One region of the Jeotgalicoccus nanhaiensis genome, then DNA from elsewhere that is predicted to be linked to it. Evidence: riboswitches for the same ligand, from Rfam matches in the RefSeq annotation. Region 1 holds a riboswitch; each other region holds the start of a gene.
The links. Region 1 has a riboswitch for S-adenosylmethionine ahead of IR135_RS05505 (methionine ABC transporter ATP-binding protein). Riboswitches for the same ligand answer to the same signal wherever they lie in the genome.
Positions count from the first base shown of each region.

Region 1 (7,848 bases):
TCTTTCTCATGCAGATATCTTAAAAGAGCTTCACCCGCAGCTAGTCTTTCTACCGTATTAGTTCCTTTAAATATTTCATCGATAATACAGTAAACCTTTCCTTCAAAATCCTCAATCTCATCAACAATCCTCTTCAATGCTTTCACTTCACTGATAAAATAGCTGTCTCCTTCGATAACACTGTCTGTGATTTCCATCGAAGATATTACTTTGCCTGGTGTATATTTAAATAATGCACTGGTGGAAGTGTTCAGTCCGTTACTCGTTATAACATTCACGCCGAGCGCTTTCATAAATGTTGATTTGCCCGCTGCGTTTGAGCCCGTCAGCAGAATATCATTCGCAAACTTCAAATCATTATCTACAGCAGCCACTACAAGCGGGTGATATAGCCCTTCAGTCTGCAAATACGAAGCTTCTTCTCTTTCCGGAAGAGAGTAATACGGCAATGTTTCTCTCCACATTGCCAGGCTGTAATGGAGATCGAGCTCAGCTGTGTAATGCCATCCTTCTTTATAAAGCTCATGGTTTTTCTTAATCGTACGATTGACCAGATGATACAAATGATAATCTACTAAGAACATTAATTTAAAGGCAGAGAAAGCTTGAACAGCCATATTCATTTCTCCTGCGCTGTCGTCGTTAACAAAAAGAGGACTCATTAACGACAGCCGCTTCAGACCTTTACTGTTGAATTTCGAATCTAATTTACCCGCAGTAACAATAATATTAATAGCATAAAAAATATCTGTGTAATCAAACCCGGTTCCGCCTTTATGTTTATGAGATAAGTAAGCATTAATTACAAATCCTGAAAGGATAGTCAGTAAAGATATGTAAGGATTGATAAAAAATAAAAACACGCCGATAACCGGCATAAATGAAAACAGTATAAATATCGGATGATATTGTTTCACCGGCACAAATTCATACATAAACTTACTCGTGTTAGAATTTCCCGATTTCCCAAGCTTGGCTAAGCGGTATGATATCTTTTCACGAAAGCCAGCATCGTGTTTTATTTTATACAATAAGTCTTCATTTATAACATTCTTTTCTGTTGAATTGCGCAGCACTGCATAGAGAAGCTCCGTTCCTATCGTTGTAAATGTATAATTTATCTTCGTCATCAATTCGCTGATATCGAGATCATTCCAAGTTTCATCATCCACAACATTTCTGTCAGCAGTATTTTCATTTTCCATAATATTAACGAAATAGTTATGATAATGAATATAATATTCTGCAGTTGTCTTCAGTCTTTCCTGCCTGTACCACAGCGTCTTAACAGCTTTCTTCAGTTTAAAGAACTCATATGTTTTTATTACCAGGGAAATAATTATAATTAAAATCATTACAGTGATAAAAAGATAGAGCAGTTGAATAATAATCACCTTTCTCTCAGATCTCTGATTAGATATTAATAATTTTATCATTAATATAAATATATACGAAATTATTACTGCAAAGTTATAAATCAAATAAGATATTTATAAACTGTCCAACTATTCCGGATAGTTGATTTTATATATAACCGCCGTGTTCCTTGTGATATATTAGGTTAGATATTTATGGACGAGGAGGAATTGGACATGGCGCTGTTTGGAACTATCGTAGATGCTCTGGCTATTATTTTAGGCAGCTTCATCGGTTTGTTTTGGAGAAACATTAATGAAAATATGAAATCAACCATTCTCCAGGCATTGTCTATTACCGTACTCGTCATCGGAATTGATATGGCCTTAGAAGCCAACAGTATACTTATTATCGTTGTTGCGAGCTTGGCTCTTGGTTCCATGCTGGGTGAAAAATGGGAAATTGAAGATAAAATGAATCACTTCGGCATCTGGCTCGAAACAAAAACCGGAGCAACAGAAGGCGGAGCTGCTGCTGCCTTTGTTACCGCCACATTAGTGTATGTCGTCGGAGCAGTCAGCATTATCGGTGCTCTCGACAGCGGGCTCAGAAATGATCACACCGTACTGCTGACAAAAGCTTTAATCGACGGTGTGCTCGCTATTTTCCTGACATCCACGATGGGTATCGGCATTATGTTCTCAGCCATCTCTGTCTTTCTGTTTCAGGGAGCCATCGCCTTGTCAGCCTCTCAAATCAACCGCTTCATCCAGCCTGATTTGATGGATGATATTATTATCGCGATTACAGGCACCGGCGGTGTAATGATTATTGCGATTGGAATCAGACTGCTCGGTCTGATGAATATAAGAGTTGCGAATATGCTGCCTGCGATATTATTTGCAGTACTGTTCGTAGTCATTCAGTATTACTGGGAAACAATCAGTTTGTTCTTTGTACAGATGTTTTAGTCTATGGGAGTGGCGCACTATGGAAAACGAACTGCTTAAGGTATTTGATTCAGAAGGGACATTAAAAGGGACAGCTTCAAGGGCTGAAGTACACAAAAGAGGTCTTTGGCATGAAACATTTCATTGCTGGTTCCTGAGTAAAGAAGATGGCAGAATCTTCATCCACTTTCAGCTTCGAAGTCCTGACAAGAAAAACTTTGCAAATATGTTAGATATTACAGCAGCGGGTCATTTAAGTTCTGACGAAAGCGTTAAAGATGGTGTCCGGGAAATTAAAGAAGAACTAGGTATTAGTCTTACACTAAACGATTTAATTTATACAGGTTCAGTACAGGATGAAATTATTATTGATGATTTTATCGACAGAGAACTATGCCATGTATTTATATATAAAATTCCGGAAAATACCACACCTGATTATGTATTTATGGATGACGAAGTATCTGATATTTTCAAAATTGAATTGCCTGTGTTTGAAAAACTGTGAACTGAAGAAATATACTCGATTAATATTAACGGTAAAATGATTAACAGAGATAATTTTGTTCCGCATGAAAACAGCTATATAAACTTTGTTATGAATAGTATCAAACAGTATGCTCTGTAATTCATTTAAAATTAATTTCAGATTCCGTGTTGACATTAATTCTGCTGTGCCCTATAGTTAGTTTAAATTAAATAATCAAATAACTTATTTTCTTATCAAGAGAGATGGAGGGACTGGCCCTGTGAAATCTCGGCAACAGACTTAATGTACTGTGCCAAATCCTGTAGCATCATGCTAAAAGATGAGAAGAGCGAATATACATCGGCCTCTTCTTATATTTTAAGAAGAGGTTATTTTCTTTTTCAGGAATGTATATCTGGTTTTTTTAAAAAACACCGGTTATATACTGGTGTATTTTTATTACATTTTTTAATTCCTACTATTTAACTATGTTTAAGGAGCGTTTTTAATGATTGAGTTTATCGATGTAGATAAAACGTATCCAGGCAGCGAAACACCGGTTCATGCTCTGGATAATATTAATTTCAAAGTCGATGCCGGAGAAATATACGGTGTCGTCGGATACAGCGGCGCAGGCAAAAGTACTTTGATCCGTTGTGTCAACCAGCTGGAAAGTGTTTCAGAAGGGAAAGTTATTGTCGACGGTAAAGATTTAACTGCACTCACACCGTCAGAACTGAGAGTAACAAAAAAACGAATCGGTATGATTTTTCAGCATTTTAATCTTTTAAATTCAAAAACGATATATACGAATGTTGCTATGCCGCTAATTTTAAATAAGACACCGAAAAATGAAATCAAAGCGCGTGTTAGTGAACTGCTTGATTTTGTCGGCCTGTCGGATAAAGCGTCACAGTATCCTGACCAGCTGTCCGGAGGACAAAAACAGCGTGTCGGTATTGCGCGGGCACTTGCAACCAACCCGTCAATTCTGCTGTGTGATGAAGCAACGTCTGCACTGGATCCGCAGACAACAGAGTCCATCCTCGAACTCCTTAGAAAGATTAATAAGGAATACAATATTACAATCTTGCTGATTACTCACGAAATGTCCGTTATCCGGGATGTCTGCCATAAAGTTGCAGTAATGGAGAACGGTAAAATTATTGAACGCGGCTCTGTCTTCGATGTTTTTTCTAACCCTGAAACAGAAACCGGCAGACGGTTTGTTAATACAGTGATGCAGACAGAGCTGCCGAATTACGTGCAGGATCTGGTGCAGGAAAGCGACGGTCAGCATATTTACAGAATCAATTTCATTAATCAGCTCGCAGTGAAACCGTACCTATCACAAATCAGCAAGCTTTACGATTTAGATGTGAATGTGCTGTTCGGCAATATTACCGAGCTTCAGGGTATACCGTTTGGCAATTTAATCGTTCAGTTCGACGGTTCAGCCCCTGAACTCGAAAAAGCATTACTTTATTTAGAAGAAAACAATATTCATTACAGTGAGGTGAATACATATGCTGGTTAGCTGGAATACAATACTGGGGGCATTTTTAGAAACCGTGCAGATGGTCAGTATTTCGTTTATTTTCTCGATTATACTCGGGCTGCCGCTCGGCATTCTGTTATACGTCACTAGACCCGGCCAGATTTTAGAAAATAAAGCTGTCTTTACAGTGCTGAATGCAGTGATTAATGTCTTCAGATCACTGCCGTTCATCATCCTGCTTGTGGCAATAATTCCGGTTACGAAATTTATCGTAGGAACTTCTATCGGAACCGAAGCTGCGATTGTACCGATGGTTTTCTTTGCCGGACCTTATATCTCAAGGCTCGTGGAGAGTTCTCTGCTTGAAGTCGACGAAGGAGTACTGGAAGCGGCCGACGCTATGGGAGCAACACCGATGCAGACAATTATAAAATTCGTTCTTCCGGAAGCTCTCGGTTCTCTCATTGTAAATTTCACTATTTCCATTATCGGATTAGTCGGTGCATCTGCCATGGCCGGTACGGTTGGAGGCGGCGGCATCGGCGACCTGGCAATCACATACGGTTATCAGAGATTCGATACGATCACAATGCTGATTACAGTCATCATATTAATTATTATGGTGCAGGGTCTGCAGTCAGCAGGCAACAAACTCGCGAGAGTTGTAAGAAGAAGATAATAACAGGAGGATATAAATTATGAAAAAAGTCATTTTATTTACCAGTTTGCTTTTAATAGGGATTGTGCTTTCAGCCTGCGGTGACGGCGGTAAAGAAAAAGTCACTATCGGCATCAGTGGAACAGACACAGCAGTATGGGATTATGTAGCAGAGAAAGCTGCAGAAGAGGATATTGAAATCGAGATTGTCTCATTTAATGATTATGTACAGCCTAATACTGCACTTGCTGACGGCGAAATAGACTTAAACTCATTTCAGACTGTCGCGTATTTTGATGAATTTATCGAAGAAAGAAATCTGGATTTAGTTCCGATTGCCACAACGAATCTTGCCCCGATGGGCATTTACTCTGACTCACTGACAGACGTTAATGACATTCCGGACGGCGGCACAATCGCACTGCCGAATGATGTATCTAACCAGGGACGTGCTCTGATGCTGCTTGAGGATGCTGGTTTAATTACGCTCGTCGAAGATTATAACGGCCTCGATTCAATTGAAAATGCAATCGTTGACAATCCGAATGATTATCAGTTTGAAGAAGTCGCACCGGCACAAATTCCACGTGCCTTAGGAGATGTAGATCTCGGTGTTATTAATAACGGAATTGCCAAAGATGCAAATCTGCACCCGATTAACGACTCTATTTACCGCGAAGATGACACAGCAACTGATTATGTAAATATCATCGCTGCTAATAATGAAGATGCGGAAAATGAAACATATAACAGAATTGCTGAACTTTATCAGGAAGAAGATACTGCTGAATTTATTGAAGAAGAATATGACGGTGCTTTAATCCCGACAGTACTTGAATTAAATGACATCGGCTGGTAAAACAAATAAGCTCCCTTAATTGGGAGCTTTTAATTTACATTGATTCGATAAAGACTTCTTCCGTTTCACTTTGAGGATTAAACGTTATATCTTCACTGATATTCTGTTTCATAAATGAATCGTACATCTGTTTTGCCACAGGTTCATTGAAGTCTTCCGTAAAATTATAATGCACATCGATTTCATTATCGTTTGGACTGATTGTACCGGCAAGATAGGCGATGATGCCTTCTTCTGTGCACAGTGTTAAATACTTTACGTTTTCAAGCTGCAGCTGCTGTTCAAAGTCCGGTATTGCTTCCGGTTCGATATTTTTAATTTCCATCAAAAAACTCCTCCCGGTATTTTTATTCTTTTACCCTTTTTCACGGGAAACAATCCTCTGTTTTCATAGTAAATATGTCTGAATTTATAGATAATTATAAAAGTCATCTGTATACTGATTTATATAAACTTAAAAATGAGGGATATATATGCGTTTTGAAACGAAAGCAATCCATGCCGGCAGACAAGTCGACCCGGTCACGGGGGCAGTGACAACACCAATCCACTTGTCTACTACATACGAACGGTCTGCTGACGGTTCTTATACTGACGGTTTTATGTACAGCCGCGGCGATAACCCGAACCGCCGTTCTTTAGAAGAATGTCTGACCGCGCTTGAACAAGGACATGATTGCGTAACTTTTTCATCCGGGATGGCTGCAATTTCAGCAATCATGGAAGTTCTGCCTGAAGATAAACCCCGGAGAATTATTCTGCCGGATGATATGTATTTCGGTGTGCTCACTTTACTTGAAGAAACTGATCTAGGCAAAAGCTTTGATATTACTGCAGTGGATATGACAAATCTTGACCAGCTGAGGCAGGCAGTGGAAAGCAAAGCAACGGGTATAGTCTGGATTGAAACACCGTCAAATCCGCAAATTAAAGTTACTGACATTGCTGAAGTCGTAAAAATAGCTGAAAAAGCAGGAGCAGTGACTGTTGTGGACAATACAACCGCAACACCTGTGCTTCAAAACCCGCTTCTTCTGGGTGCAGATTTTTCACTTCATTCGGTCACCAAGTATATCGGCGGACACAGCGACTTATTACTCGGCGCTGTTGTCGCAAAAGAAGACAGTCCGATGCTTAACCGTCTTAGAACATGGCAGCACGCGAAAGGTGCAGTACCGTCATCATTTGACTGCTGGCTGGCACTGCGCGGGGTACAGTCTTTATCTGCAAGAATGTCTGTACACTGTTCAAATGCTAAAGTAATCGCTGAATTTTTAAGCCAGCACAAAAAAGTTGAAGCTGTACATTACCCCGGCCTCCCGAGTCATCCGGGGCACAGCATCGCAGCAGAACAAATGAGCGATTTCGGCGGCTTGATGTCATTTCAGGTCAAAGGAAATGATTCCGATGCACTTCAAATAGCCAATACAGTTAAAATCTTCACACAGGCCACCAGTCTCGGCGGCACACACAGCTATATAGAGCATAGGGCCTCAGTAGAACAGGAACTGACGAAAGCACCGGCTAATTTGCTGCGCTTATCAATCGGTCTTGAAAATGTAAAAGATTTAACGGAAGATTTAGAATGGGCATTGTCGGAAATATAAATCATAAGAATAAATTATATTATGAGTAACCTCTGTGTAAACGGGAATATTTCCAATAACACGGAGGTGTTCTCATGAGGAAGCACTATAAATTAGTTATTCTCGGCGGAGGGACCGGCGGCATTTCAACCGCAAGCCGCATACTCTCTAAAAAGAAAGATTTAAAAGATGATGTTTTAATTATAGAACCGGATGACTATCATTATTTCCAGCCTGCATGGCCGCTCGTCGGCAGCGGTGATGAAAAGCTGGATTCAACCTGGAAACCGATGAAAAAAGTTATACCGAAGGGAGCATGCTGGCTTCAGGCAGCAGTAAAAAATGTAGACCCTGTTAAACGTGAAGTAACGGCTGATGATACCCTCATCAGTTATGATTTTTTAATCGTCGCTCTCGGTATCGAACTTAACTACGATGCCATTAAAGGCGCACGGGAATCACTCGGACACAA
Region 1 is NZ_JADGLW010000003.1:189,884-197,731, reverse strand. It holds gene IR135_RS11740 (MutS-related protein) at 1-1,394, opposite strand, end outside; gene IR135_RS05515 (DUF554 domain-containing protein) at 1,593-2,327, shown strand; gene IR135_RS05510 (NUDIX hydrolase) at 2,347-2,814, shown strand; SAM riboswitch class I at 3,024-3,122, shown strand; gene IR135_RS05505 (methionine ABC transporter ATP-binding protein) at 3,284-4,312, shown strand; gene IR135_RS05500 (methionine ABC transporter permease) at 4,302-4,952, shown strand; gene IR135_RS05495 (MetQ/NlpA family ABC transporter substrate-binding protein) at 4,972-5,790, shown strand; gene IR135_RS05490 (hypothetical protein) at 5,825-6,115, opposite strand; gene IR135_RS05485 (trans-sulfuration enzyme family protein) at 6,264-7,397, shown strand; gene IR135_RS05480 (NAD(P)/FAD-dependent oxidoreductase) at 7,472-7,848, shown strand, end outside.

Region 2 (7,848 bases), on a different contig from region 1:
TGGTATTGCTAAAGTAACGATCAACCGTCCGGAAGTGCGCAATGCATTCACGCCGGATACTGTTGCAGAGATGATCGATGCATTCACGCGCGCACGGGACGATCAGCGTGTTTCGGTAATAATTTTAACTGGTGAAGGCGACCTTGCCTTCTGTTCAGGCGGAGACCAGAAAAAACGCGGACACGGCGGCTACGTAGGGACAGATGAAGTACCACGTTTGAACGTTCTTGATTTACAGCGTTTAATCCGTGTTATTCCTAAACCTGTTATCGCTATGGTTGCAGGTTATGCAATCGGCGGCGGCCACGTGCTGCACGTTGTATGTGATTTAACAATTGCTGCTGAAAACGCACGTTTCGGCCAGACTGGTCCTAGGGTCGGTTCATTTGATGCCGGTTACGGTTCAGGTTACTTAGCGCGTATCGTCGGCCACAAAAAAGCGCGTGAAATCTGGTACTTATGCCGCCAGTACGACGCACAGGAAGCACTGGACATGGGCTTAGTCAACACAGTTGTACCTTTAGAGCGTCTGGAAGACGAAACTGTCGAGTGGTGTGAAGATATTATGAAACACTCACCGACTGCACTCCGTTTCCTAAAAGCTTCGATGAATGCTGATACAGACGGCTTAGCCGGGTTACAGCAGCTTGCAGGAGATGCAACACTGCTTTATTACACTACAGATGAAGCGAAAGAAGGCCGTGACGCGTTTAAAGAAAAACGTGAACCGAACTTCGATCAATTCCCTAAATTCCCGTAAATTGCATATTTTAAAATATAACACCCGTCTATGATGGGTGTTTTTGAGGTGAAGTTAATGTCATACAAATGGCTGGAAACAGCAAGTTTTACTTATCCTGACAACCTTGCTGTGAAATACAAAGATGAATCTCTGACGTATCAGATGCTGTATATGCATGCACATTCACTCGGTACACATCTGCAAGCCCTTAAATTAAAACGAGTCGGTTTGTATATCGATAATTCATTGGACTCTGTCAAACTGATTCACGGTCTGATGATGCTCGGTGTGGAAATGGTAATGCTGAACACGCGGTTAACTCCGGGTGAACTTAAGAACCAGCTGGAGGATGTGTCAGTCACAACGGTCATTGCGACCTTGCCGGCTGAGATTCCCGGAGTGGAAGTAATTCAGTACGATGATTTGTTTCAGCTTGAAACGCAGACTTTTATCGTCAACAATCCTCAGCCGGATGATATTTTATCGATTATGTTTACGTCTGGAACAACGGGGCGCGCTAAAGCAGTGCCGCAAACATATAAAAATCATGAAGCATCTCACTTAAATTGCCGGCAGCATTTTAATTATGACAGTGACAGCACCTGGCTGATGGTTAACCCGATTTTTCATATTTCAGGACTGTCAATCCTGTTCAGAACTGTAATGACAGGCTGTACGTTAATCGTCGAAAATAAGTTCGATGAGGCGCGCGTATGGAATATTTTAAGCCGGGATAAAGTGACTCATACGAGTATGGTGCCTGTTATGCTGAAGCGCCTGATGAAAATAGAAGGCACACATCATCTCGAAGGACTGCTGCTCGGCGGCGCGAGTACAACACCGTCGCTGCTGGAAAAAGCAATGAACAAAAATCTGCCGGTGTATAACTCATTCGGCATGACTGAAACATGCTCCCAAATTGTTCAAATTTCTTATAAAGATGAAAAGATTTTAAGCGGGACCGTCGGGAATATTCAGGATTATGATATTAAAGTCGACGAAAATACAGGAGAACTGCTGATTAAAGGAGACAGTGTTGCGAACGGTTATTTAAATGCAGATATGAAGAAAGAAGACGGATACTTTAATACAGGAGATCTCGCGGAAATTGACAGCGAGGGTTATCTGTATATTTTAGACAGACGGACTGATTTGATTATCAGCGGCGGCGAGAACATTTATCCGAAAGAAATAGAGGATGCGGTATACTCGCTCAGCGGCGTCGATCGCTGTGTTGTCATTAAAAAAGACGATGAAGAGTGGGGCAGTGTGCCGGTGCTGCTGCTGGAAGAAGAAGTGGACGAGGCATTGCTGCTCAATCACTTAAGTAAGCATTTGGCAAAATACAAGCTGCCAAAGGAAATTCACTATGTCGATAAAATTATTATGACATCGACCGGGAAGATTTCACGCAGTCAGAATCAAAAAATGTTTCTCGGCCGTTAAATACAGGTATGGAGCATTAAAGAGATAATTACTGATGTTTTTTCTTTTCGTTTACAGGCACTGGATCAAAGCCGCCTTCATGAAACGGATGGCATTTTGAAATGCGCTTAGCAGCCATGAAACTGCCCTTCATTGCGCCGTGTTCAGCGAGTGCTTCCAAAGCATAATTTGAACAGGTCGGGTAAAAACGGCAGGTCGGTGGCGACATTGGAGAAATATATTTCTGGTAAAAATGAACGGAGCCGATTAATACTTTTTTCATTACAGCATCACCTTTTAAAATTAATACAACTATTGTAAGCTGATATATGCAAGAGTGCAACTGGGAGGATTCTATATGAAAACATTTACTGATTTTAAAGGCAGACGTGTTACATTGGAAAACAGTTACGTTGAAAATACGAAACATGTACTTATAATCCCTAAATTTAACGGCCAGTTTTTACTGACAAACCATAGAGAGAGGGGACTGGAATTCCCCGGAGGAAAAGTGGAAAATGGAGAAGCACTTGTCGAAGGTGCTCAGCGCGAACTCTATGAAGAAACGGGCGGTCTCGTGGGCGACATGCATTTTGTAGGTACATATACCGTTCACGATGGCGATGAGACATTCAGTAAAGCAGCATTTTGCTGTAATATTGAACGGCTGGATCAGCTGAAACACTATCATGAAACAAACGGTCCAATGCTGGTGGACCATATAGACGATATTCCTGAAGAAGATAAAAGTTTGCTTTTGAAAGACGATTGTATCGTTTATTTATATAATGAAGTCAGAGAAAACGGCTGTCAGTAGCGGCTGTTTAAATAAGAGAGCCCGGAACAGTGAAATTGTTCCGGGCTTTCGTCATTTTGAGAGGCTGTGTGTACGTTGTGAAATTGACAAAGTTCATAGAAGATGCTGTAAGTACGTTGTGAAATTGACAACGTACATGGAAGATGCTGCAAGTACGTTATGAAATCGACAAAGTACATGGAAGATGCTGCAAGTACGTTGTGAAATCGACAAAGTACATAGAACGTGCTACAAGTACCTTGTCAAATCAACAAAGTTCATAGTAAGTGTCCCTGTAGAAAATATGCAGCGAGCCTGCCGATTCCCAACAAAAAATCCCAGGATAATCAATATCCCGGGATTCTGCAATCAAATATATTTAAAATCCGCCTTTTTCAGCAATCGCAGCTGATTCTTCACCGAATTTTTTAAAGTTTTCTATGAACTTATCTTTAAGTCCTTGTGCTTTTTCATTGTATGCATCTTTGGATTCCCAAGTGTTGATTGGTGCAAGAATTTCTTCCGGCACACCAGTCACTGCTGTTGGAATTGATAAGCCGAACATTTCATCTTCAACGAATTCACCTAATTCGAGTTCACCGCTGATAGCACGGCGTACCATTGAACGGGTGTGTGCAAGGTTCATACGCTTGCCGACGCCGTATTCGCCGCCTGTCCAGCCTGTGTTTACAAGATAAACGTTAACTTCATGCTTGTCGATTAAATCTCCGAGCATGTTCGCATATACTGTCGCATGCAGCGGCAGGAATGGTGAACCGAAGCATGTTGAGAATACCGGCTGCGGTGTAGTAACGCCGCGTTCAGTTCCTGCAAGTTTAGATGTAAATCCGCTTAAGAAATGGTACATTGCCTGATCTTTGTTTAACTTGGCGATTGGAGGAAGTACTCCAAATGCATCTGCTGTTAAGAAGATGATTGTTTTTGGATGTCCTGCAACTGAAGGAATGCGCGCATTATCGATATGGTCAATCGGATAAGCTGCACGTGTATTCTCAGTCAGTGAACCGTCATCGTAATCAGGATTGCCGTCTTCATCGATAACTACGTTCTCAAGTACCGAACCAAATTTAATCGCTTCAAAGATTTCAGGTTCTTTTTCTTTTGATAAATTAATAGTTTTAGCGTAACAGCCGCCTTCGATGTTAAATACACCATCGTCATTCCAGCCGTGCTCATCGTCACCGATAAGATCGCGTTCCGGGTCTGCAGAAAGCGTCGTTTTACCTGTACCTGATAAACCGAAGAATAATGCAACATCTTTGTTTTCGCCGACGTTGGCACTGCAGTGCATGCTGAGCACGCCTTCTTCAGGAAGCAGGTAGTTCATAATTGAGAAGATTGATTTCTTCATTTCTCCGCCGTATTCAGTACCGCCGATAAGAATGATTTTCTTTTCTAATGATACAAGGACGAATACTTCAGAACCCGTACCATCGACTTCAGGGTCTGCTTTAAAAGTAGGTGCAGATACAATCGTAAATTCAGGATCGATTGCAAGTGCTTCTTCTTTTGTTTCAGGACGGATAAACATTGTTTTCGCAAACATGTTGTGCCAGCTGAACTCATTGACAACCTGAAGTTTCAGTTGTGTATGCGGGTCTGCGCCTGCATAGCCGTTAAAGACAAATAATTCTTCTTTGTCATTTAAATATGTAGTAACTTTATCGAATAAGTTATCGAAAATTTCCTGTGAAATAGGCTGGTTGACCTCGCCCCAGTCAATCTTGCTGTCGGATACGCTGTCTCTGACGATAAAACGGTCTTTCGGGCTGCGGCCTGTGTATTCTCCAGTCTGCGCGCGAAGTGCTCCTGTATTTGTAAGTACTGCCTCTTTGCGTCGTAAAGATGCTTCGACAAGTTCAGCGTTTGATAATTGTTTGTGAGTAGAAGGTTTATTAACAAGACCTTCGATTAAACTTTTATGGTTAACCATGATTCGCCTCCAAGTATTTTCATTAACGAAGTATTTAGAAATTAGTATAACACATTCGTTTTTATGTTTACACAATAACAGGATAAGGTTTTTGAATATTGAATTGTTTTTTGCAATGCTCGTTCATAAGATAAATTTATATATCATTATAAAAGTTATAAGTATATGTTTATAAAATTAAGGATTTTTCACAGCTTGCTTTTGGGTTTTATAATTTAATTATCTAAAAAGCTGCTGAAAATAAAACTTGTTAATCTTGATTTGCCCATTCCAATAATGTAAGATGAATAATAAGTTATCTCTTATCAAGAGGTGGTGGAGGGATTCAAACCCTGTGAAGCCAGAGCAACCTCCTTTTCAAGAAAGGTGCTAAAGAATGCAGAGTAATTCTGACCGATAAGAGAAAAGGGCGAGCCTTTTTCTCTGTTTATTATGGAGAAAAAGGCTTTATTTTTTGCTTTGAAGAGATGGCTAAATGAGCTTTAAGAGGAGATTTTATAAATGTCAGAACGTAAATTATTTACTTCAGAGTCAGTCACAGAAGGTCACCCGGATAAAATTGCAGACCAGATTTCAGATGCGATTCTCGATGCAATCTTAGAAGGCGACCCGTATGCGCGTGTTGCCTGTGAAACAGTAGTCAACACAGGTCTTGCGATGATTGTCGGGGAAATCAGCACAGAAACTTACGTCGATATTCCAAGAACAGTGAGAGAAACCGTTAAGGAAATCGGCTATGTCGATGCGAAGTACGGTTATGATTATAAAACAATGTCTGTCTTAACGGGAATTGATGAGCAGTCAGAGGACATCGCTGTCGGTGTAAACAACGCTTTTGAAACCCGCGAATCACAAGGAGTTTCAACAGGTGCAGGCGACCAGGGCTTAATGTTCGGTTACGCGACGAACGAAACGAAAGAGTTTATGCCGCTGCCGATTTCATTAGCGCACAAAATTTCACGCCGTTTAACAGAAGTGCGTAAAGATAATACAATTTCCTATCTGCGTCCGGACGGCAAATCACAGGTAACGGTTGAATACGATGAAAACGGCAAACCGTCAAGAGTCGATACGATTGTTATCTCTACCCAGCATCATGAAAATATTCCGGCGACACAAATCTACGATGATTTATTAGAATACGTGATTCAGGAAGTAGTTCCTGAAAATCTCATAGATGAAGAAACTAAATATTTCATCAACCCGACAGGCAGATTTGTAATTGGCGGACCGCAAGGGGATGCGGGTCTGACAGGACGTAAAATTATCGTCGATACTTACGGAGGCTACGCTCGTCACGGCGGCGGCGCCTTCAGCGGCAAAGACCCGACAAAAGTTGACCGTTCCGCAGCTTATGCAGCACGTTATATTGCAAAAAATATCGTAGCGAGCGGTGCGGCGGAAAAATGTGAAATTCAGCTGGCTTATGCCATCGGCGTATCCCAGCCGGTATCTATTGCGGTCGATACTTTTAATACAGGAAAATACGACGAAGAAAAAATTACAAAAGTCATCAGAGAACTGTTTAATTTATCACCAGATGGTATTATAGATATGCTAAACTTGAGAAGACCAATTTATAAACAGACTGCGAGTTATGGACATTTTGGTCGTACGGACATCGACTTGCCTTGGGAGAGACTGGATAAGGTCGATGCACTGAAAGATCTTCTTAGAAATAGCTAATTTAAGCAGTTGCGAAAGAGAGGAATAATATGAATACTGATATTTTTACAGATCCGATATTTATCGCGGTCGCAGCAGTGCTTCTCATCATTGCAATCTGGTTTTTAGTATATTACTTTAAACACCGCAATGAAGTGAAAACTGTGGAACAAACTTATTCGAAAGAAAAAGATTCACTCGTTGAGAAATACGAAAGTGAACATGAGGAAGAACGTTTAGAGCACAAGAAAGAAATGTCCGCTTTAAATGAAAAATATCATAATGATACGACACTTCTCGATAACAAACTTTCGAGCCTGCATCAGTTTACTGTAGATAAAGGCGAGTATTTGACAGACCTTTCTTTAATTCAGTTAAAAGACAAACTTGTTAAAGATGAAAAAATCCGTGAGACGGATATGATTATTCTGTCGAACATTTATTTACCATCAAGAAATTACACAAATACACGTAAAATCGATCATTTAGTTTTAACACGCACGGGTATTTATCTGATAGATTCTAAATACTGGAGCGGTCATATTTTACACGGTGTGAATGAAAGCCAGTTTGAAGAAGTACCGTATATTGAATCATTCTTCGATTTACTGGAACTCGATAAGCAAAAAGAACAGACTTTAATTTTTGAAAAGGCAGATGCGTCGAATGTATCGGTTAACCACTACAACGGCATTATCGATGAAACGAAAGTAACTGCTGAAAAACTTAAAAACAAATTTAAATTACAATACGACATCGTTCCGATTATTTACTTCAATCCGAAAGATAACGGCAATTATTCAATTACCAACTATTCGGAAGATCCATCGATCAGAGTAATCGTCGGTCAGGAAGACTTGGAAGCATTCTTCCTGAAGTATGTATTCCACGGCAGATTCCAGTACACAGTTAAAGATCTGGATGAGATTGCGAATGCCTTACTCGATCAAAGTCTGTAACTTTGTAAATTGAAACTAATCGTCCTATAATTATTTATAGGACGATTTTTATATTTTGGAGGGAAATTAAATGGCAGAAGAAATTATCGTAATCAATCCTGCAACTCAAAAAGAAGCGGGACGCGTAAAAAAAGACAGCAAAGACGAAATTGAGAAGAAAATTAATACTGCACATGAAAAATTTCAAAACTTTAGAAAAATGAATGCCGGGGACCGTTCGGATTTACTTTTCAAATGGTCGGAAAAAATCGATGAGAACAGACAGGAAATCGCAGAACTCGTCACGCTGGAAGGCGGCAAGCCGCTT
Region 2 is NZ_JADGLW010000008.1:1,308-9,155, reverse strand. It holds gene menB (1,4-dihydroxy-2-naphthoyl-CoA synthase) at 1-760, shown strand, start outside; gene menE (o-succinylbenzoate--CoA ligase) at 818-2,188, shown strand; gene yidD (membrane protein insertion efficiency factor YidD) at 2,217-2,450, opposite strand; gene ytkD (RNA deprotection pyrophosphohydrolase) at 2,526-2,984, shown strand; gene pckA (phosphoenolpyruvate carboxykinase (ATP)) at 3,343-4,917, opposite strand; SAM riboswitch class I at 5,217-5,320, shown strand; gene metK (methionine adenosyltransferase) at 5,419-6,603, shown strand; gene IR135_RS09495 (nuclease-related domain-containing protein) at 6,633-7,541, shown strand; gene IR135_RS09490 (NAD-dependent succinate-semialdehyde dehydrogenase) at 7,612-7,848, shown strand, end outside.
Region 2: another riboswitch for S-adenosylmethionine. It lies ahead of metK (methionine adenosyltransferase); the one in region 1 lies ahead of IR135_RS05505 (methionine ABC transporter ATP-binding protein).

Region 3 (7,848 bases), on a different contig from region 1:
TTTTTCAAGTTTTACCTGGCTTTTAATATTTTCCACGACCAGCACATCATTTTCCGTATCGAAGTTGCGGATGTTGCCGTAAACAGCTTCATCATTGTGTCTGACTTCAACCGACAGGTTATTTTGTGATGCATTCGTCGAAATCATCTCGATAAAACTCGATTTACCGTTAACGCGTTTAACAATCCCGACCAGTCCTTCCGATGTCGACACTGCCATGCCTTCTTTAATGCCGTCTTTTTCTCCCTTATCAATCGTAAAGGATTCAAGCCACTGGTCAGGTGCACGTGAAATAACCCGGGCATTGACAGTCTCGTAAGCCATACTGGAACTTACTTCCAGAGACTCTCGCAGCTCTTCGTTTTCAGCCTTGAGACGTTCATTGTCCGCCTGCAGCTGCGGCAGCATATCGAGCTGCTGTTTCAGTTCCTCGTTTTCTTCAAGTGCACTGAAACTTCCTGCAATGTTTGAAAATATATTTCCTATAAAGCTGAACGGCGCATCGACAACCTTTTGAGTCGCGGCTGCCGTATCACCGGTGAACTGCTCCGCTTTCGTTGTGGAATCTCTGTCCGACAAAGAAAAACCGATTAATGCAATTAATACTACTATGCCAAACAGCACGATTAACATGCGGTTTCGATTAAAAAACTTAGTCACTCTCATGCCGCCCCCAAAATTTAATATCTGGGTAAATAATACCACATTTGATGACAGACAATAAACTAATCTTGATAGAGTTCTTTAATCTCACGGAGTCTTTCTGTAAATGTTTTTAAGTCTTCATCTGCAACGGCCAAAGATATGCGGATATAATCTTCGGCTCGGGACCCGAAAGGTTTCCCCGGCGTTGCAAGAATAGACTGTTCTTTCAGCAGGTACTGAACAAAACTTTCGCCGTTAAAACCTGAGGGGACTTTTATCCACCCGAAAATGCCGCCCTGAATCGGCTCTATTGGGATATTTAAATCCAGCAACGCTTTATTAATAAAATTTTTACGCTTTTTGAATATTTCATTCTGTTCAGGAATCAAAGTATCTGCATTGTCGAGCGCCGCTGTTGCCGCGTCCTGAGTAACACCGAAAACCCCTGCATTCGTATGATCCTGAAACTTATTAATACTTTCTATCATCTCTTTATTCCCGGCTGCAAAACCGATTCTGTAGCCGGACATATTAAATCCTTTCGACAGCGAATAAATTTCCATCGATACTTCAAAGTCCGGATCACTTTGTAAAATGCTCGGGTGAAGACCGTCATAGCCGAAAGCAGCATATGCAAAATCATGAACAATCTGTGTTTTTGTGCCTTTGAACCGTTTAATCACATCATCAAAAAATGATTTATCTGCGGCTGCCCCGAGCGGATTGGATGGATAGTTTAAGTAAATAAGGTCCGTTTCTTTAAGTTCTGCTTCGAGCGAATCAAAGTCAGGAAGATAATTGTTTTCTCTAAGGAGCGGCATATCGATCAGCCTTGCCTGCGAGAGTTCCACAGCAGTAATATAATCTGCGTAACCGGGATTCGGCAGCATCACGCCTGCACCGGGATTGATATGAGCGAGCGGAAAGTTAACCAGTGCATTTTTCGTGCCGAACAAGATGGCTATATTTTCATCTTCAAGGTCTACATCGTAAGTTCTTTTATAAAATCGCTTTATGCTGTCTTTTAGTTCCGGCTTGCCGCGAAATGCGCCGTATTTTTGATTTTCTACTTTATCAACAGCTTCTTTAACTGCATCGGTAATGACTTCAGGCGTCTGTCCATCGGGAATACCGACTGCAAGATTTAAGAGCGGCTTATCGCCGACTTCGAGCTCTGCATTCATCATACTGCTGAAATAGCTGGGACTTAATGATTTTAAAAGTTCGCTTGCCATTTATTCATCCTCCTCCGGTTTGTCGAATCCTTTAAAGTCAGCATCAATCACTTCGTTAAATTCCTCCGACCCTACAGCCTTGATTAAATCTTCTTCCAGTTTCGTTCCGGCATCATCGCCGTTAATTACAATTTGATTTCTAAAGTATTCATTCATGTTTTCAAGGGCAAGGGCATCGGAAAGCTTCATATCACTTGCGAGCGCAAAGTTGCCCGGGACAAGCGACAGGCCGATTTGGTCAACGCTTCTCGGCAGCTGGCCGGCGTCCTGATAAATAAACTCGAGATTTTTTTTATTATTTATAATGTCTGCTTCATCGATAGCAAACATATCTGCGTCGTCACTGATGGTAATCAGCCCCGCGTCCTGCAGTGTTAAAAAACCGCGGCTGGAGTTGACCGGATCTAAAGGCAATGCTACTTCACTGCCGGAAGCAATATCTTCCAGCGAACTGAATTCACTGCTGTAAAGCCCCATAGGTGCCGTCGGCACCTGAATGATATTTTTTAAATCAGCATCATTTTCTTCATTATAACTGTCCATGAACAGGACGTTCTGAAAGAGATTGGCATCGAGGTCGCCATTTGAAAGCGCGTTATTCGGCTGAATATAATCGCTGTATTCAACGATTTCGACCGTATAACTGTTCTCTTCCAAGACGGGTTTTAAGGCAAAAGATGCCATATCTGCAAATGGTCCGCTCGATGCACCAATGGTAATCACTTCACCCTCGTCTTCATACAGAAGAATGCTAGTGCCTATAATAACGGCTAAAGTGCCAATTAAAAATATTATAATTCCGCGCATTATTTCTCCTCCGTTCTGTTAGAGATAAAGTCTCCAGCCCACTGGACAATCTGCACGATAACAACGAGGACGACTACTGTCACAATCATCGTCAGCGTGTCGTAGCGGTAATAGCCGTAACGGATTGCAAGGTCACCGACCCCGCCTCCGCCTACGACACCCGCAGTTGCACTGAAGGCGATAATTGAAATTATCGTCAGTGTGATAGCCTGCGCGATGCTTTTCTTGGCTTCCGGCAGCAGCACATCCGTAACGATTAAATAAAGCGGGGCACCGCCTGCAATACTCGCTTCGATCACACCGTCTTTTACACTGTTAAAACTGGATTCAACGAGACGTGCAAACAGCGGCACTGCTGCAATTGACAGAGCAACACTTGCAAAAACCGGACCGTGTGAAGCATTAACGAGCCAGGTCGCAAACGGCATAATCGCCACAATCAGAATAATAAAAGGAAACGACCTGATAATATTCACAAACCATCCGAGCACGCTGTTTAAAGGTTTAATTTTAAACAGCAGCGGATGCTGCGTAATGTAAAGCAGAATACCGAGCGGCAGTCCGATTAACACTGCAAAAAATATTGAAATAGAAACCATCAGCGCTGTCTCGAGCAAAGCACGGTACAGCAATGGCCAAAGCTGGCTGAAATTATCCAATGTAACCCACCCTTTCGATTCCCGGTGTTTTATCGATATGTGTTTTAAGACGTTCTATTTCCTGAGCATTTCCGGATACTTGGAACATTAAAAAACCGAGCGGTTTTTCTTTAATATATTCAATTCTTCCGTTGAGAATGCTTATATTCAAATCAAAATTCCTGTACAGCTGATTTAAATAATTCTCCTCGGCGTTTTCACTTAAAAATTGAATGGTAATAACTTGATTATCCGGCGTTTCTTTAATTTGCGGCGGGGTTTCAAAGTTATATATCTCCTGAACGAAATCTTTCGTAATTTTTTCTTTAGGATGACTGAACACGCTGTATGTTTCGCCGCTTTCAATAATTTCACCGCCGGACATTACGCCTACACGGTCTGCAATTTCTTTAATAACTTCCATTTCGTGAGTAATAATCACAATGGTAATACCGAGAGTTTTGTTAATATTTTTCAGCAGGTTTAAAATACTTTTCGTCGTATCCGGATCAAGCGCACTCGTCGCTTCGTCACATAAGAGAATATCCGGGTTATTGGCAAGTGCTCTAGCGATACCGACACGCTGTTTTTGCCCGCCGCTTAAATTTGATGCATTGATAGATGATTTATCGTTTAAACCAACGAGTTTCAGTAACTCTTCAATTCTTGCTGGCACATCTTTTTTACTGTATTTGCTTGCTTTCAGTACAAATTCTATATTTTCATACACTGTCTTTGACTCGATTAAGTTAAACTGCTGGAAAATCATGCCGATTTTCTGCCGGCGAATCCTGAGAGCCTTTGGTGTCAGTTCGGTAAGATTGTCTTCTCCAACGATGACAGAACCTGCCGAAGGTTTCTCAAGCAGATTAATCAGTCTTAAAAGAGTACTTTTCCCGGCCCCGGAATAGCCGATTAAGCCGTAAATTTCACCGGTTTCGACCTTCAGGGATGTCGGTTTTAATGCCTCAACACTTCTACCCTTTAAATGATACGTTTTTGAAACGTTATTCAGCTGTATGCTCATGTATTCCCTCCTCTATGTAATAAAAAAGCCATTTATCTAAATAGACAAATGGCGATGTGTGATTATCTTCCAAGCCTCTGCCTGCAGGAATTAGCACAGTACTTAAAAGCCTGCTGCTGAGACTTCACAGGGCCTGATCCCTCCGTCTCTCTGGATAATTTCTTATTTAATTGTATTTCATACTAGTCTAACCAGAATTAATTGTCAAACAATTTTTAATAATTTCTAATCAGCCTGCTGAAACAGTACCTTTATATGTAAACCTGCCGCGGCAGTGTCTGCATATATACCTTTTATTGTAGCCTTTGACCCTTTTCGTAAACTGGTAGCTGCATTTTCTGCACTCATATAAATAGGCCTGTCCCTTGTATTTATAGCTCCGGGTTTTAGCAATGCCGAGGTGTTCCAGCGTCTCCGTAAATTCGCGATCCGAATCTCTGTAAGGTTTTTTTAATGTGTAGAGTGCATAATGAACGCATTCATGATACAGCACATCGAGAATGATTTCCCTGGAGTTATTAACGAGAAAAGTGTGGGACATAACAATTTCTTTCGAAACAACCTGCTGCTTCTGATATTTTATTTGAAACGCGCCGAGCTTAGATTTCATTCTTTTTGATATTCTAATTGGAATTTCGAGTGTGAGTCCGAAATTTTCAGCGAGAAATTTACGGGCATAGCTGTGCAATTCATCACTGTTCATAATATGTTCACCTTCTTAGTGTTTAAATAGCCTTAAAAAAGGCAACAAAAAAAGGGAGATCAAAAGTCTCCCTAACAGATAAATAATATAATATGATATCTAGGCCAAAGGCACTATCGAAGAACGACTTAGTTAATGATATGAAGAGTATAGCTTTAACTTTTGTTTGTGCGTTCTGTTATGTATTTCTTAATATATTCTCATTATATTTTAATGTTCAGAACTTTTCAAGCCCATGAGCGAATTTCTTTTACTTTGTAACGTGTTTGTAATAAACACAGTAATATTTCCATATAATTTTCTCTCTTTAGTGTAATTATCGACTATTATCTTTAAAATAGCAAACTATTAACTGAAATATATGCGGAAATGTTTCAATTTAATTTTCGGCAGCTGCAAGGATAATATGCATATCCACCGTAATTTCTTTATTTCCCTTATCCGCAAATCTTTCTATCTGCGCTGTATCTGCATGCCAGCCGAGCGGTGTCATGGAGATTAAATCTTTCAGTGCAGCAGCGTCAAGAAATTTCGTATAAGTTATCCGTTCTTCTTTCACAAGCTTAACATTCTTCTTCATTAATTCAAGTGTATCATTGTTTTCATATTCTTTCCCGTCTGTACCGCTGAACAATTCCCTGCGGAGTTCTTTTAAATAAGCGCTGCCCGGGATTACTTTTATAATTATACCGTCTGCAGCTAAAATTCTTTTAAATTCAGAGTAATTTGCAGGCGATAAAAAATTCAGTATAAATTTGCAGGACTTGTCACTAAGCGGCGGGTTCGCAAGATCTCCAACAATCCACAATGGATTTCCGTAATTTTTCGCCGCCATTAAGATACCCTCTTTTGAAATGTCCAGGCCGATACCCGTCAATGTTTCTGTATTTACTTTATCAAGTATCGTCTGCAAATGAGACCCTTCGCCGGAACCCGCATCAAACAGCAGCGAATCTTCTGCTGAATGGTTTATTATTATATCTGCAATTTTATCGTGTACCGGTTCATATAATTTTTCATCACAGATTATTTTTTGACGTGCCTCAAATAATGCATCATCATACTGAGTATCCACAGGTTTTTTAAGAATATTTACATAACCCTGCTTGGCGAAATCAAAAGTGTGATTATTGACGCAGACCAGACTTTTCAGCTCTCTCACTTCCACAGGTTCATGACAAAGCGGACATCTTAATTTTCTGCTTATATTTTGTGCAGTCATTGCACTCTTTTCTCTTTTTTTCATTTAAAATCCCTGCCTGAACTTATATTAAAATAAAAATATTACTACGCCGACTGTGAAGAAGACCAGACCGATAATCGCGGGAATAGACGCCGCTACTGTCTGTATCTTTGTGCCGCCGATTAAACAGCGCTTTGGTTTTTCCGGGTCGTACAAGACAATCAGTTCATATCCTATCGGGTAACCATTGTTAATCGACCCGTGAGCGGTCACATTTTTCTTTCTTCTGTAAATGACGCCGCCTGCTTCATATTCAATAACCGGATAAAGGTTATTATCGCTGCCCTGCACTTTATCGACAACCTTCCCTGTCGTTTCTGCTGTACATTTTCGTTTTTTTACTGCGACTCCGAAAACATAAATTATCAGTGATATTAAAATCATAAAAAGTCCTACGGACCCGAAAATCACAGTTAAAATCTGCTGGTCTGACATAACGACACTCCTGTTGAATTTCCATTATAGTTTCAAGGAATAATTATATCACAGGATAATGTTAAGGATTGTAAAAATAAATGCAGCTGTTTAAAATACATGTTATCTTTTACATAAGACTACATACCTAGGAGAAATTAATGAACAAACTCAGAATATTGTTAGAAATATTTTTGGTATCGACTAGACTCGGATTGACATCCTTTGGCGGTCCGACAGCTCATCTCGGTTATTTTCATGCTGAATATGTTGAAAGAAAAAAGTGGATGAGTGAAAAAAGCTATGCGGATTTAGTGGCACTTTCACAATTCCTGCCGGGACCTGCATCGAGCCAGGTCGGTATCGGTGTCGGCGTAATGCGAGGCGGTGTACTCGGCGGGCTGACATCATTTATCGGTTTTACCCTGCCCTCTGTTATAGTATTGATGATTTTTGCTTCCCTGATGACAACTTTCGATATCAGCGAAGCAGGCTGGATACACGGTTTGAAAATTGTTGCCGTTGTTATCGTACTCCACGCCATTCTGGGAATGAGTAAAAATCTCACACCGGATATAGAAAGAAAAGTAATCGCACTCTTTGCACTGGTCGCGACTCTGCTCTTTCAATCGGTGTTTACACAAGTCGGTGTCATTCTGATTGCAGGGGTCATCGGTTTTATTCTTTTTAAAAATCATGAAGCAGATGATAATAAAAAAGCGGCGACTTTCCCTATCAGGAAAAGTTTTTCCGCTGTCTGTTTAGCACTATTTTTCGTACTGCTATTTGCGCTGCCGGCCTTCCGTGAGCTGACAGGCTCTTACTGGATCGCAGTAGTAGACAGTTTCTACCGGTCAGGCTCGCTTGTATTCGGTGGTGGACATGTTGTACTTCCGCTTTTAGAGCAGGAACTCGTTCCAATGGGATGGATTTCTGCAGAAGAATTTCTTGCAGGCTATGGTGCAACGCAGGCTGTACCTGGCCCATTATTCACTTTCGCCGCTTATCTCGGAACAGTAATGAACGGCTGGATTGGCGGACTTGTTGCAACTGCGGCAATCTTCCTTCCCGCTTTCCTCTTAATATTAGGAGCCTTGCCCTTCTGGGATATGCTCCGTAATAACGAAAAAGTTAAA
Region 3 is NZ_JADGLW010000002.1:124,816-132,663, reverse strand. It holds gene mreC (rod shape-determining protein MreC) at 1-666, opposite strand, end outside; gene IR135_RS02835 (aminotransferase class I/II-fold pyridoxal phosphate-dependent enzyme) at 726-1,880, opposite strand; gene IR135_RS02830 (MetQ/NlpA family ABC transporter substrate-binding protein) at 1,881-2,687, opposite strand; gene IR135_RS02825 (methionine ABC transporter permease) at 2,687-3,286, opposite strand; gene IR135_RS02820 (methionine ABC transporter ATP-binding protein) at 3,339-4,352, opposite strand; SAM riboswitch class I at 4,412-4,513, opposite strand; gene IR135_RS02815 (SprT-like domain-containing protein) at 4,582-5,055, opposite strand; gene IR135_RS02810 (putative RNA methyltransferase) at 5,435-6,301, opposite strand; gene IR135_RS02805 (DUF3592 domain-containing protein) at 6,326-6,733, opposite strand; gene IR135_RS02800 (chromate transporter) at 6,874-7,848, shown strand, end outside.
Region 3: another riboswitch for S-adenosylmethionine. It lies ahead of IR135_RS02820 (methionine ABC transporter ATP-binding protein); the one in region 1 lies ahead of IR135_RS05505 (methionine ABC transporter ATP-binding protein).